One region of the Mesorhizobium sp. M1273 genome, then DNA from elsewhere that is predicted to be linked to it. Evidence: predicted binding sites of a transcription regulator. Region 1 holds the regulator's gene; the other holds the start of a gene.
The links. The regulator PhoB, encoded in region 1, activates phosphate uptake and scavenging genes when phosphate is short. The targets are predictions, from matches to a motif close to TGTCATNNANCTGTCAT.
Positions count from the first base shown of each region.

Region 2: the regulator PhoB is predicted to act here: its motif matches at 3,203-3,219, upstream of NKH30_RS14270 (PhoX family protein).

Region 1 covers NZ_JAMYLV010000005.1:190,388-198,065, reverse strand. Annotated here, with positions in the region: gene NKH30_RS08395 (sugar ABC transporter permease) at 1-1,355, opposite strand, end outside; gene xylF (D-xylose ABC transporter substrate-binding protein) at 1,497-2,537, opposite strand; gene NKH30_RS08385 (ROK family protein) at 2,823-4,067, shown strand; gene phoB (phosphate regulon transcriptional regulator PhoB) at 4,077-4,766, opposite strand; gene phoU (phosphate signaling complex protein PhoU) at 4,783-5,490, opposite strand; gene pstB (phosphate ABC transporter ATP-binding protein PstB) at 5,523-6,326, opposite strand; gene pstA (phosphate ABC transporter permease PstA) at 6,323-7,174, opposite strand; gene pstC (phosphate ABC transporter permease subunit PstC) at 7,178-7,678, opposite strand, start outside.
Region 2 covers NZ_JAMYLV010000011.1:75,491-83,168, reverse strand. Annotated here, with positions in the region: gene NKH30_RS14300 (hypothetical protein) at 1-246, opposite strand, end outside; gene NKH30_RS14295 (helix-turn-helix domain-containing protein) at 195-530, opposite strand; gene NKH30_RS14290 (SMP-30/gluconolactonase/LRE family protein) at 646-1,506, shown strand; partial or broken gene NKH30_RS14285 (sodium-independent anion transporter) at 1,522-1,770, opposite strand; gene NKH30_RS14280 (phosphatase PAP2 family protein) at 2,030-2,731, opposite strand; gene NKH30_RS14275 (hypothetical protein) at 2,746-3,084, opposite strand; gene NKH30_RS14270 (PhoX family protein) at 3,286-5,277, shown strand; gene NKH30_RS14265 (GNAT family N-acetyltransferase) at 5,379-6,059, opposite strand; gene NKH30_RS14260 (MarR family winged helix-turn-helix transcriptional regulator) at 6,056-6,547, opposite strand; gene NKH30_RS14255 (ABC transporter permease) at 6,702-7,463, opposite strand; gene NKH30_RS14250 (ABC transporter ATP-binding protein) at 7,478-7,678, opposite strand, start outside.

The DNA of each region.
Region 1 (7,678 bases):
TTGCGATAGACGGTATCGAGCCACACCGCGACCACCAGCACGGCTCCGACAACGATGCTCTGCAGCGGCGAATCGATGCCGAGCAGCACCATGCCGGACTGCAGCGACTGCATCAAAAGCGCGCCGAGCATGGCGCCGAGCACTGTGCCGGAGCCGCCGGCGAGCGACGTGCCGCCGATCACCGCCGCCGCGATGACCAGGAGCTCGTCCAGCGTGCCCAGCGCATTGGTCGACGAGTTCTGCCTGGCTGACGAGATCGCCGCGGCGATCGTCGCCAGCACGCCCATGATCATGAACACCTTCATGGTCACCCAGCGCGTGTTGATACCGGCAAGGTTGGCTGCTTCCGGATTGCCGCCGATGGCGAAGACATAGCGGCCGAAACGGGTACGCTTGGCGATGAAGGTCATGATCAGCCCTACGGCTACAGCCATCAGCACGGGTATGGCGATGCCATGGGCGATGAACAGCCCGCCTTCGGGAACCGTTATATTGTTGGCCGCCGCATATCTGTTCACGATGCCGACCGGCCAAGGATAGGAATTGGCAAGCCATATGGCGCCCATGATGACAGCGCAGGTGAGGACACCGAGGAACGTCTCGGCCCAGATCGGGCGCAACGGAAAGCGGAACCGCTTGCGCTGCACCCGCCCGTTGAGCAGCATGAACACAACCGCCAGGCACGCGACAATTCCGACGATCCAGCTCCATCGCGCGCCGATCGAACCCGCCGGCCCACCGCCCATCAGCTGGAAAGTGGCATCAAGCGGCGCAATCGTCTGACCGCTGGCGACCCACCATGCGGCACCCCGCCAGACCAGAAGGCCGCCCAGCGTCACGATGAAGGCCGGCACCTCGAGATAAGCGATGATGTATCCCTGGAACGCTCCGATCAGAAGGCCAAGCGCCAGGCCGATGGCCAGTGCCAGGATCCAGATCCAGGGATTGCCTAATTGCAGACCGATCATTCGCACCAGGAAATGCACCTGCGCAAAGCCCATGACCACGCCGATCAGGCCTTCGGCGGAACCGACCGACAGGTCGATATTGCGCATGACGATAACCAGCACCATTCCGGCAGCCATTATGGCCACGGCGGAAGTCTGCACCGACAGGTTCCAGAGATTGCGTGGCGTCAGGAAGGTCCGGCTGTCGAAGTCGAACGGATTGACGCCGAGCCGTACGCTGGAAACGACATGCAGGCCGACCCAGATGACCAGCAGCGCGCCGACCATGCCGAGCATGCGCGTGTCGAGTTCGGTTGCCTTGAGAAATCGGGCAACGATGCCGAGCTCGGATTCCCGTGCCCGGTCTGCCGTGTTGTCGACCGGCGTGTTGGACGTCGTGTCGGTCATGATGTTTCTCCCGCCGGGTTGCCGTCTGTCGCGGATGCCGGAAGCAGCCTAGAAGTTATCCGCCGGAAGCGGAAAAACAACTCTTGTTGAAAAACGCCGCGGCGAGCGGCCGCGGCGTTCGGACTTCTCGGAAACGTCGGCTCAGTTGCAGACTGCAACAGTGCCAGCCGTCACGCCGGCGCAGACCTCTTCTTTCTTGATCCAGCCGGCGTCGATGACGACGTTGAGGTTGTCCTTGGTGATGGCGACCGGGGTCAGGAACAGCGACTTGACGGCATTGCCGCCGGGCGTGGTGAAATCCTTCACGCCGGCAATGTCGGTCATCTGCTTGCCGTCGGCCAGTTGCGAGGCGATCTCGGCGGCATTCTTGCCGAGCTCGCGCGCATCCTTCCACACCGACACGGTCTGTGTGCCGAGCGCGATGCGGTTCAGCGCGGCGTGGTCGCCGTCCTGGCCCGAAACCGGAACCGATCCGGCCAGCCCTTGCGCTGTCAGCGCGGCGACGACGCCGCCGGCAGTGCCGTCATTGGCCGCGACCACGGCATCGACCTTGTTGTCGTTGGCGGTCAGGAACTGTTCCATGTTCTTCTGAGCGTTGGCCGGCAGCCAGCCGTCGGTATAGGCCTCGCCAACATTCTTGATCTTGCCGCTGTCTATTGCCGCCTTCAGCACCTCCATCGAACCGGCAAACAGGAAATCGGCATTCGGATCGGAACCCGAACCCTTGATGAAGACGTAGTTGCCTTCCGGCTTCACCTTGAAGACTTCCCGGGCCTGCATGCGGCCGACTTCCTTGTTGTCGAAGGTCAGGTAAAAGACGTCCTTGTTCTCGATCAGCCGGTCGTAGCCGACAACCGGAATACCTTCGTCCAGCGCCTTTTGCACGGCCGGCCCGATGGCCGAGGCGTCCTGCGCCAGGATGATCAGTGCGTTGGCGCCCTGCGAGATCAGGCTCTCGACGTCGGTGAGCTGCTTGCCGGGGTTGGACTGTGCGTCGGCGGAAATATACTTGTCGCCTGCGGCCTCGATGGCCGCCTTCATTGCGGCCTCGTCGGTCTTCCAGCGCTCTTCCTGGAAGTTCGACCAGGAAACGCCGATGACCTTGTCTTTAGCCTGCGCCACCGACGCCAGCGCCAGCGTCATGGCGACACCCGCCAGAATGGCGGTCGTGAATTTCTTCATCATATCCTCCCTGCGCCGCGTACGGCGTGACCAATTGGCTCAAAGACCAGCTTAGAAGCTCTAATTTTTTCGAGCCTCGAAAAAATACTGGTCCGATCTCCGGCTGCTGTCAACATCGATTCTGATGGATTTTGATGACTCTGCGAGTTTTTTCGAGCGTCGGAATAAACGATGACAGCGCCACCTGCATCTGACACTATTTGCCTCATCCGACACTATTTGTCGGACATTACCGACGGCTTCCGGTTCATGAGCGGCCGCGGCAACCGGGAGGAAAGCAAAACAATGTCGGTCGGAATCCGCCATGACGATTTGCGCCGGCGCAACCGGGCGATGGTGATCTCGGCGGTGCGCCGGGCCGGCCAGCCATCGCGTACTGAGATCGCAGCTACCACCGGCCTCAGTCATTCGACCATATCGGCGATTTCTTCCGACCTGATACGGGAAGGCATCCTCGCCGAGAGCAAGCCAAGTGAGCCCGTTTCGTTGAAACGCGGTCGTCCGCAAGTCGGCCTCGCCCTCAACCCGGAAGCGGCGGCGGTGCTGACCGTGGTGTTGTCGCTGAATTTCCTTTCGGCCGCCATTATCGACTACACGGGACAGGTGGTCGCCGAGGAACAGCGCCGGCTGGACACGCTGACTATGCCGCGCGACGAGCTGATCCGTGAATGCATGGCCATCGTCCGGCGCCGGCTGCAGGATCCAGATCTTGACGTCCGCAGTGTCGCCCGCATCGCCCTGGCGATTCAGGGCATTACCGACTCCCCTGCACGCGCCATGCTGTGGTCGCCGATCACGCCGCAGACCGACATCGCCTTTGCCGACATGCTGGAGGACGAATTCGGCATCCCGGCAACGGTGGAGAACGACTGCAACATGATGGCGGTGGCTTTGCGCTGGCGCAATCCGGATCGCTATCGCGATGACTTCATCGCCATCCTGCTTTCGCATGGCATCGGCATGGGGCTGGTGCTGAAGGGCGAACTGTTCACCGGGACGCATTCCTCGGGCGGCGAATTTGGCCACATGATCCATCGTCCGGGCGGCGCGCTCTGCCGTTGCGGGCGGCGCGGCTGCATCGAGGCGTATGCCGGCAACTACGCCATCTGGCGCAACGCCAGGCAGATGAGCGAAGACAGCGAACCGGTCGCCGACGTCAGCGACGCCGACATGCGCGCACTGGCGGCCCGGGCGCGCGAGAAAGATGGGCCGGAACGCGAGGCCTACCGCAAGGCCGGCGAAGCGCTGGGTTTCGGTCTCGGCTCGCTGTTCGCGCTGATCGATCCGGCACCGGTCGCGATGGTCGGCGCCAGTGCCGCCGCCTTCGATCTGATCGAGCCGGCCTTGCGGAAGGCAATCGCCCAGACCGCCGGCGGCCAGCATTCAGGCTCGATCTCCTTCGATACAGAGCCGAACGAATTGCCTCTGATCCGCGAAGGCTGCGCGATGCGGGCGTTAAGCTTCGTCGACCAGGAGATTTTCGCGCCGGGCGCGCAAATGAGGCCCAGCGTCAGAAAGAACGTAGCCTGACCAGGCGGGTCAATCTTCCCTGATCGCATAGCCGGCGCCGCGGATGGTGCGGATGACATCCGGCATCCGGCCGTTGTTGACGGCTTTGCGCAGCCGCCCGACATGCACGTCGACGGTGCGTTCGTCGATGTAGATTGTCTCCCCCCAGACATTATCGAGTAACTGGCTGCGCGAGAAGACACGGCCCGGATGCCGCATCATGAACTCGAGCAGCCGGAATTCGGTCGGCCCGAGCCTGATTTCGCTCTTCTTGCGATAGACCCTGTGCGATTCGCGATCGAGCACGATGTCGCCGACCTTCAGCACGCTGGACAGCACTTCCGGCTTGGCGCGCCGCAGCAGCGCCTTGACCCTGGCCATGAATTCCGGTGTCGAAAACGGCTTGACCAGATAGTCGTCGGCGCCGGTCGAAAGACCGCGCACCCGGTCGCTCTCCTCGCCGCGCGCGGTCAGCATGATGATCGGCAGCCGCTCGGTTTCGGGGCGCACCCGCAACCGACGACAGAGCTCGATGCCGGAAACCGCTGGTATCATCCAGTCGAGCACCAAAAGGTCGGGCACATTCTCCTGCAAACGGATCTCGGCTTCGTCGCCGCGTGTCACCACCTCGACCTGGTAGCCTTCGGATTCGAGATTGTAGCGGAGCAGCACACCCAACGGCTCCTCGTCCTCCACCACCATTATGCGTGGTGCGATCATCGGCTGGGCACCCCCATCATGTCACCGGTGCGGACATTGTCGTTTCGTCCTGCTTCGGACGATTGACCGGCAATTGCTCGCCGGTCAGCACATAATACGCATTTTCGGCGATGTTGGTGACATGGTCGCCGATCCGCTCCAGATTCTTGGCGCAGAACAGCAGGTGCGTGCAAGCGGTGATGTTGCGCGGATCTTCCATCATGTAGGTCAACAGCTCGCGGAACACGGACGTGTATTTAACGTCGATGCGCTCGTCGGCGGCACGAAGCTTGGCCAACGCGGCCGCATCGCCTGCAGCATATTCCTCGATGACACCCTGCACCTGGATGAGAACCAGCTGCGCCATCGCGTCGATGGAATGCGACAGGTCCCGCGGCGTGGCGCTGAGGCCGACCGCACTCACGCGCTTGGCGATATTCTTGGCAAGGTCGCCGATGCGTTCGAGGTCGCCCGCCATGCGGATCGCTCCGACCACATGGCGAAGATCGTGGGCCATCGGCTGGCGTTTGGCGATCAGGGTGATGGCGCGGTCGTCCAGTTCGCGTTGACGCGCATCCATGATGGCGTCGTCGGAAACGACGCGTTGCGCCAGCACGTTGTCGGAATTCAACAGCGCCTTGGTCGCCCCGCCGACCATCGAACCGGCGAGGTCGGCCATGTCGCGGATCAGCTTGCTGATCTGCTCGAGATCCTCGTCGAAAGAAGCGACTGTGTGTTCGCCCATGGTCCTGTCCTCATATGCATGATCGGAACGGCTCAGCCGAAGCGGCCAGTGATGTAGTCCTGCGTGCGCTTCTCGCGGGGCGACGTGAAGATCTTCTCGGTCCGGTCGAACTCGACCAGTTCACCCAGATACATGAAGGCCGTCTGGCGCGACACGCGCGCCGCCTGCTGCATGTTGTGGGTGACGATGACGATCGTGTAGTCGGCTTGCAATTCGTCGATCAGTTCCTCGATCTTGGCAGTCGACAGCGGGTCGAGGGCCGAAGCCGGTTCGTCGAGCAGAATGACTTCCGGCTTCACGGCCACGGTGCGGGCGATACAGAGCCGCTGCTGCTGGCCGCCGGATAGGCTCAAGCCGCTGGCGTTGAGCTTGTCCTTGACCTCGCTCCACAGCGCGGCGCGCTTCAACGCCTGTTCGACGCGGCCGTCCATCTCGGACTTGCCGAGGTTCTCGTAGAGCCTGACGCCGAAGGCGATGTTCTCGTAGATCGACATCGGGAACGGCGTCGGCTTCTGGAACACCATGCCGATCTTGGTCCTGAGGAGGTTGAGATCCTGCGACCGGTCGAGAATGTTCTTGCCGTCGAGCAGCACCTGGCCCTCGGCCGTCTGTTTTGGGTAGAGCTCATAGATGCGGTTGAATACACGCAGCAGCGTCGATTTCCCGCAGCCCGAAGGGCCGATGAAGGCCGTGACACTGCGCTCAGGCAGCGACAGGCTGATGTCCTTCAGCGCCTTGCTCTGGCCGTAGTAGAAGTTGAGATTCTTGACCTCGATCTTCGTCTTCTCGGCGACCGTTTCGGCCATCGTCATGTCTGGGGACAACATCTGTGTCATCTGTCCTCTCTGCGTCCGGTAAGGCTGCGGGCGAGGATGCTCAAGCCCAGAACCGTCAGGGTGATTATGAGTGCGCCGGTCCACGCCAGTTGCTGCCATTCCTCGTAAGGGCTGAGAGCGAACTGGAAGATGGTCACCGGCAGGCTGGCCATCGGCGCGTTGATATTGCTGCTCCAGAACTGGTTGTTGAGCGCGGTGAAGAGCAGCGGCGCCGTCTCGCCGGAAATGCGTGCTATCGCCAGCAATATGCCGGTGACGATGCCGGACAATGCGGCGCGGTAGGCGACCGAACGGATCACCACCCAGCGCGGCGCGCCGATCGCGGCACCGGCTTCACGCAACGCGTTCGGCACCAGGTTGAGCATGTCTTCAGTGGTGCGCACGACCACCGGAATGACCAGGATGGCAAGCGCAACGGCGCCGGCAATGGCCGAGAAATGTCCCATTGGCCGCACCATCAGCTCATAGACAAACAAGCCTATGATGATCGACGGCGCCGACAACAGGATGTCGTTGATGAAGCGGACGACGGTGGTGATGCGCGAAAAGCGTCCATACTCGGCCATGTAGGTTCCCGCCAGCACGCCGATCGGCGTGCCGACGACAACGGCGATGATCGTCATCAGCAGGCTGCCCGTGATGGCATTGAGCAAGCCGCCGGCCTCGCCCGGTGGTGGCGTCATCTCGGTGAAGACCGCGAGCGAAAGCCCGGCTGTGCCCTTATAGACCAACGCGCCGAGAATGAGCGCCAGCCAGGCAAGCCCGATGCCGGCGGCGACGACGCAAAGCGCCATCATCACCGAATTCCTGGCTTTGCGGCGGCTGTGGAGCGATGAGGATGTCGACATCGGTCAGGCTCCCGTACGGGCGTCGATCCGCATCAGCATATAGCGGGCGGCGGCGAGGATCAGGAAGGTGATGACGAAGAGGATCAGGCCGAGCGAAACCAGCGAGGAGGTGTAGAGGTCGCCGTCGGCCTCGGTGAATTCATTGGCGATGGTCGCCGAGATCGTCGTGCCCGGCGCGAACAGGGAGGCACTGATGCGATGTGCGTTGCCGATGACGAAAGTCACCGCCATGGTTTCGCCGAGTGCCCGGCCGAGGCCAAGCATGACGCCGCCCATGATACCGATGCGGGTATAGGGAATGACCACGCGCCGGGTCACTTCCCAGGTCGTGCAACCGATGCCATAGGCCGATTCCTTCAGCACCGCCGGCACCGTATCGAAGACGTCCTTGGTGATCGAGGTGATGAAGGGCAGCACCATGATGGCGAGGATCAGCGCCGAGGTCAGAAGGCCGATGCCGTAAGGAGGGCCGGCGAAAAGGCTGGATAGTCCCGGCACGCCGTG
Region 2 (7,678 bases), on a different contig from region 1:
CGACTCGCGCTCAAGATGGGTGATGGCCCAGCCGATGAAATTCTTGTTGGTCGTCTCGAACAGCGGCCGCAATGGCCCCTCGAAATTCCACTGGATCGGCGCCTCGATCAGCAGCCTTGCCGACAGGCCGCGACCGAGCGCGATCAGGCCGAGTTCCTCGAGCTCGCGCAGATAGAGGAACATCGAAGCCTCGCTCAGCCCTTGTGAGCGCATGATGCCTTCGGGCGTGAATTTCTCGGAAAGCATGACAAAGACGAACAGCAGTGCCGGCCGCCCGGCGAGCGTGCGCTCGATCTCCGGCGCGATCTGGTTGGCGGGTCCTGGTCCTCTGTTATAGAGCCGAGCACGTTCTCCAACTCTACGCCGGCGGCAGTGCAGATCTCCATCAGCCGGTCGAGCTTGCAGTTGCGCTCGTGGAAAATGCGCTTCACCGTCGGCTCGGAAACACCCATCCGCTCGGCAAGGACGCGATAGGTGATGCCCTTTGCCTTAAGCGTCCGCTTCAGCGCTTCGAAGATCAGGCCGTTCATGGGATGCACCTCTTTTGCACGATTTGGTATCAGCCTTCGGTACTAGTCCTGATAGCTCTTCCCGAAAAGTATCGAAAGGCCTAGCTCTCCGCCAGTCCATTACAGGAGACTAGCCATGAAGAGCCTCTTCACCTCGATGCTTCTCGCCCTGGTCGGCATCGCCGCCGCGCCGGCAGTTCAGGCCGCTGAACTCTGGCGCACCGGCGGCCTCGAGCAGCCTGAATCGGCGCTGTTCGACGCCGCCGGCCAGCGCGTTATCGTCTCGAACATCGTCGGCAATCCCGGCGAAGCCGACGGCAACGGCTATCTGTCGATCCTGTCGATGGACGGCAAGCTCGTCACGCAACACTGGACCGACGGCATGGACGCGCCCAAGGGCATGGCGATTGTCGGCGGCAAACTCTACGTCGCCGACCTCACCCATGTGCGCGTCGTCGACCTCGCAAGCGGCAAGCTAACATCGACGATCGACGTGCCGAACGCGGTCTTTCTCAACGACATGACCGCCGACGCATCCGGCAAGGTCTACGTCACGGATATGCTTGCCGATACGATCTATCGCATCGACCGCGACCGGCCCGAACTGTTCGTCAGGGATGCGGCGCTTGCTTCGCCGAATGGCATCTTCGCCGATGGCGGCCGGCTGATCGTCGCTTCCTGGGGCAAGGGCATCAAGCCCGACTTCAGCACCGCGGAGCCGGGCGGCCTGCTCTCGGTCGATCTTGCTACCAAGGCCGTTTCGCCACTGACTGGCGCGGAAAAGTTTGCCAACCTCGATGGCGTCGTTGCCATCGGCGGCAGCATCTACGCCACTGCCTATATGACCGGCACGCTCTACCGCTACAAAACCGGCGGTACGCCGCAAGCGGTTGCGACGTTCAAACCGGGCAGCGCCGACATCGGCACCGACGGCAGGTCGACAATCTTCGTGCCGCTGATGAACGAGGGCGAGGTCTCAGCGTTGGGCCTCGACTAAGCCGGCGTTGCCAGCTCAGGCGGCGGGCGCGGCTCTCCTCAGCTGCGCCCGCGCATCCGTGATCGAGGCGCGTAAGTCACCAGCGGCCGCTTGACGCCGTGGTTGATCAGCATGCGGCGTATCCTGCGCTGAAGCGCCTGATATAATGAAGCGAACGCCGGCGCGGCTCGCCTTGTGGGCCGCGCCCTCGATGACATTGGCTGCCGTCGAATCGAAGAACGGCACCGCCGAACAATCGAGGATGAAGTTCCTGCGCTGGCGTGGTCGGCGACGTCTTCCTGCACCAAGGATTGATGATCTGCCTCCAAACATGCAGCACTCTTTGCCAGCCGATGCGCTGTCATGCTACAAACCTCGGCATCGTTTGGCGGGACATCCGCTGCGATCCCGACTTCACAGGAACGACTTCAAAAGGATGAGCGGGTGAAGATATTCAAAGCGTTGGCAACCTCGACAGCCTTGCTGTCGATGGTTTTCCTGCTGGCAGGCTGCGGTCATGGCCTGATCAACAGGCTGATTTGAGTCAGGTGCCGTCGGCCCGCCCAAGCCATCGCTGCAGGAACCGTGCCGCAAGCCAGCACAGCATCGCCCAGGCAAAGCCGGCGCACCAGCCGGCCAATACGTCGGACGGCCAGTGGACGCCGAGATAGATGCGGCTGATGCCGACCACCACTGTCGTCAGCACCGCCAGCCCGAGTACATAGATCTTCGTTGTGCGCCCGGGCAAAACCCGCGCCGCCATGCTGCCCAGCGTCAAATACGTCACCGCCGACAGCATGGCGTGGCCGCTCGGAAACGAAAGCGATGCCACATCGGCGAGATGCGAGACCAGATCGGGGCGCGGCCGGTCGATGTCGAATTTCAGCACGCTTGACAGGAGCTGGCCGCCCGCTACCGCGACGAACATGAGAAGCGCCGCGCCTGGCCTGCGGATAAGAAGCAGATAGACGATCATTGCTGCCGTGATCAGCAGCAGTACGCTGGCGCTGCCGAGGCTGGTGATGTCGCGCATCGCTCCTTCCAGCCACGCCGGTCCGATCGGATTGTCGGGCTGGCCGGCCTTGCGGAAGGCAAGCAGGATTTCGGTGTCGAAGGTATGCGGCGTGGTGGCCCGCGCCAGCTCCATCAGCTCCTCGAACCCCCACAGCCCGCAGGCAATGACCAGCCCGGCCAGCAGAACCGGGAACTCCAGCCAGTTGGGCAGTCTGCTTGCAATCTTCTTCATCGGCCCGATCGCAGTTACAGCCTTTGCAGATAGGGCCCGAGCGTGATCAGCGCCACAGCTGCGATGGCAAGCACGATGCCGGTTGCCTGCAAGGCATTGACGCGCTCGCCGAAGAAGACCAGCGCCACCACATTCACCGACACCAGCTGGATCACCGCCGACAGGCTGAACGACACCGACATGCCGAATTCACGGATCAGCCTCAGCATGATCAGATTGCCCAGCGAGTAGAGCGCCAACGTCAGCACGATCTTGCCGAGGCTCGGCGCCAGCCCCCACTGTTTTGCGGCCATCGCCGCCAGCAGGAAGATCACCGTCGAGACGCAGAGCTGCCCAAGTCCCCAGAAACTCACTTTTGTTCCTCCCGATGCGGTCCCTACCGCCTGCCGCAGCTCTTGTTTCCGAAGCGCCGGTCGCGGTCAAGCAGGGCCGATGTTGGAGACGAAATCGCAGGTGGCAATTTAGCCGGCATGTCATCAAACTGTGACCTGCCGGTAATACCGGATTGGCAAGGCAACACGCTCCAGCAATCCATCCAGCCAGAGGCAGGCCCTATGACCGAACATCGCACCCCTGACGCCCATTTCCGCACCAGCCTGCTCGAGGAAAACGATGGGCCAGGAGCCAATCCCACCGACAACCGCACCATGGGTGAGATCATCGCCGCGCGGTTCTCGCGCCGCGGCTTCCTCAAGGGTTCGCTTGCCGTCTCGGCCATAGCCGCTACCGTCAGCCCGCTGGCGCTGATCACCGCCGACAACGCCCGCGCCGCCGATGGCTCCGCCTTCGCTTTCGACGAGCTCGAGGCCGGCATCGACGACAAGCATCACGTCGCACCTGGCTATGACGCCGACGTGCTGCTGCGCTGGGGCGATCCGCTGTTCGCCGATTCGCCGGGATTCGATCCGACAAAACAGTCGGCGGAAGCCCAGGCCAGACAATTCGGCTACAACAACGACTATGTCGGTTATATCCCGATCGACGGCTCGGCCGAGCACGGCCTGCTGGTCGTCAATCACGAATACACCAATCCGCACCTGATGTTTCCGGGTCTCGTCACCATCGTCGATGGCAAAGCCAAGCAGGCGCCCCTCAGCAAGGAGCAAGTCGATGTCGAGATGGCCGCGCATGGCGGCACTATCGTCGAGATACGCAAGGTATCAGGCAAATGGCAGGTCGTTCGCGACGGCAAGCTCAACCGCCGCATCACCTCCAACACCGAGATCGCGCTCTCCGGCCCGGTCGCCGGCCACGACCGCGTCAAGACCAGCGCCGATCCGACCGGCACGAAGGTCATCGGCACCATCAACAATTGCGCCGGCGGCGTCACGCCGTGGGGCACCTATGTCATGGCCGAGGAGAACATCCACGGCTATTTCTCGGGCGAGCTGCCGCAGGGGCATAAGGAAGCCGCCAATTACAAGCGCCTCGGCATTCCCGAAGGTGCCTATGAATGGGCAGCGCATTACGACCGTTTCGACATCGGCAAGGAGCCGAACGAGCCGAACCGCTTCGGCTGGATCGTCGAGGTCGACGTCCAGGATCCGACTTCGGCGCCGAGGAAGCGCACCGCGATGGGCCGCTTCAAGCATGAGGGCGCCGAATCGATCGTCGCCAAGGATGGCCGTGTCGTCTTCTATCTCGGCGACGACGAGCGCTTCGATTATGTCTATAAGTTCGTCACGGCAGGCAAGTTCGACCCGGACGACCGCGCCGCCAACATGAATTTGCTCGACGACGGCACCTTGCATGTCGCCAAGTTTGCCGAGGACGGTTCGGTCGAGTGGCTGCCGATCGTCTTCGGCCAGGGGCCGCTGACGGCGGAGAACGGCTTTGCCAGCCAGGCCGATGTGCTGATCGAGACGCGCCGCGCCGCCGACCTGCTCGGCGCCACCAAGATGGACCGCCCGGAAGACATCCAGCCCAATGCCGCCAACGGCAGGGTCTACGTCATGCTGACCAACAATTCGAAACGAAAAGCCGACCAGGTTGACGCCGCCAACCCGCGTGCCGAGAACGCCTTTGGCCATATCATCGAGATCGTCGAGGACGGCGGCGATTTCAATGCGACAAAGGGCAGGTGGGAAATCCTGCTGAAATGCGGCGACCCCGCTGTGGCCGAAGTCGGCGCCACCTTCTCGACCGCAACCACCGCCAATGGCTGGTTCGGCATGCCGGATAATTGCGCGGTCGATTCGGCCGGCCGCCTCTGGGTCGCCACCGACGGCCAGGGCCCGAAAGCCACCGGCCGCACCGATGGTCTGTGGGCTGTCGATACGGAGGGGACGGCACGGGCGACATCAAAGCTGTTCTTCCGCGTGCCGATCGGCGCCGAAATGTGCGGTCCCCTGTTTGCGCCGGACGACCAGACCGCTTTCGTTGCCGTCCAGCATCCGGGCGACGGCGGCGAGGACTGGGACGCTTTCGGCCGTCCGTCCTACTATGAGGATTTGTCGACGCGCTGGCCCGACTTCAAGCCGGACATGCCGGTGCGCCCGGCGGTCGTTGCCATCACCAGGCAAGGCGGCGGCAAGATCGCGGTCTGACACGCAGCAAGGTCTTGCAGTCTCAAGGAAGGATTTCGGCGGTACGAAATCCTTCCTTCCGATACGGGATGCATCCATGCTGCGCATCATGCGCCGACTAATCATTCGGTGCGCTGAACCACGGCCACATTCATTGTGCTTCGCAACCTGAAGCCGATGGACTCGTATAACGCTATGGCCGCGGCGTTGCTGGCATAGGCGTGGAGATAGGGAACTTCGCCGCGCGCCACTATCCGGTTTGCCACTAACAGGGACAGCAGCTTTCCTAGGCCACCGCCGCGAAATTCCGGATGTGAGCACACCCCGCTGAGTTCAGTATAGCCAGGTTGCTTCATGCGCTCGCCGGCCATTGCCGCAAGCCTGCCCTCGATCTTCACACCCCAAAAATCGCCCAGGCTCAAGGCTTCGAGCGTGAATGGGCCAGGCTTGGTGAGCAATGCCAGGGCGAGCATCTCAGCAGCATCGTCTCGGGTCAGACGATGCACGCGCGGGTCGGAGACGATCTGCAATGACTGCTCGGCGATCATCTGAACCCCGGCTGCGGTCGAAGTCGCGGAAAGCCCCGTGGGCAGAGCAATCGCGTCCGCTTGAAGCAGGATCACACTCTCGCCCGGGGAGACAAGCTTTTCGAGCGCCAGCAGGCTTTCCGGGTCGTCCGCGCCAGTGGCGGCGAAAGGGACGATCGACGGCCGATATCGCATGGCGAGGTTGTCACCCTCCGCGAACGCCCGATGTCGCGTCTGAAGCGCGCTCCAGATAGGGCGGTCGAGCAAATGTCTCATTGCGCGGCACCCTCAGGCTTATTTACACGACGGTCGAGAGGGGCAGCGGCGAGGCCGTCCTCGATGGCAGCCAGCTGCTCAAGAAGCGGCCCCGAAAAACCCGCGCACAAATCCGCGACCACGTTCTCGATGCAAGGCCAGACGTCGCGCTTTGCGACATCGACCAGCCGCCGCCCGTCCCGAGTAAGCGAGACGATCCTGCGCCGCTGGTCATCGGTCGACGGACTGACTTCGAGCAGTCCCAATTCGGCCAGAAGCGAGACGCTTCGCGTTACGCCTGGCTGCGCGATGCCAAGGGATTGCGCCAGTTCCCCGACCGACAGCGGACCCAGCCTGTCGAGCGCGGCCAGCAGCGGGTACTGGCTCGCCTGAACCGGGACATCCAGCCTGTCGAGCAGGCGCTGCGCCTCCGCTTGCAGTTGCTCGCCTATACGCTTCAGCCTGCTGCCCAGGCACAGGAAGCCAAGCGATCGTATGACGTCTTCCATAGGCCAATTCATCCCCATGAACATCGATAACATGATATATAACAATGCATGAAAAGCAACATCGAGGCATTCAAGCGCCGGGTTCCAGGCCTATCGCCTTCGGCAAGGAAAGGTCGATCGATCAGGCTGCTTCGCCTGGACGAGGCCCGTTCGATCAGTTGCGCAGCCGGTAGCCGGTCCTGAAGATCCAGGCGACGATCGCTATGCAGATGAGCAGGAAGACCACCGTCATGCCGAGGCTGACGCCGACCGAAACGTCGGACTTGCCGTAGAAGCTCCAGCGGAACCCACTGACCAGGTAGACCACCGGGTTGAACAGCGTCACCGTGCGCCAGATGCCGGGCAGCATGTTGATCGAATAGAAGCTGCCGCCGAGGAAGGTCAGCGGCGTGATGATCAGCAGCGGCACCAGCTGCAGCTGCTCGAAGCTCTTCGCCCAGATGCCGATGATAAAGCCGAACAGGCTGAAGGTCACCGCCGTCAGCACCAGGAAGGCGAGCATCCAGAACGGATGCTCGATCGTCAGCGGCACGAACAGCGAGGCCGTCGCCAGGATGATCAGGCCAAGCACGATCGACTTTGTCGCCGCGCCCCCGACATAGGCGATGACGATCTCCAGATAGGACACCGGCGCGGACAGCAATTCGTAGATCGAGCCGACGAATTTCGGAAAATAGATGGCGAAAGAGGCGTTGGAGATCGATTGCGTCAGCAGCGACAGCATGATCAGCCCCGGTACGATGAAGGCGCCGTAGCTGATGCCGTCGATCTCGGTGATGCGCGAGCCGATGGCCGAACCGAAGACGACGAAATAGAGCGACGTCGAAATCACCGGCGAAACGATGCTCTGCAGCACAGTGCGAAGGGCGCGCGCCATCTCCACCCGATAGATCGCCCATACCGCATGAAGATTCATGGCCGCGCGCAGGTTCATGCCGGTTTCCTCACCAGATTGACGAAGATCTCCTCGAGCGAGCTGTTTTCGGTATCGATGTCGCGGAACTGGATGCCGGCCGCCTCGAGCTCGCGGATCAGCGAGGCGACGCCCGGCCGTTCGCTCTGGTTGTCATAAGTATAGGTCAGCTGTCCGCCATCCGGCGAAAGCTCCAGCGCGTAGTGCGAAAAAGCATC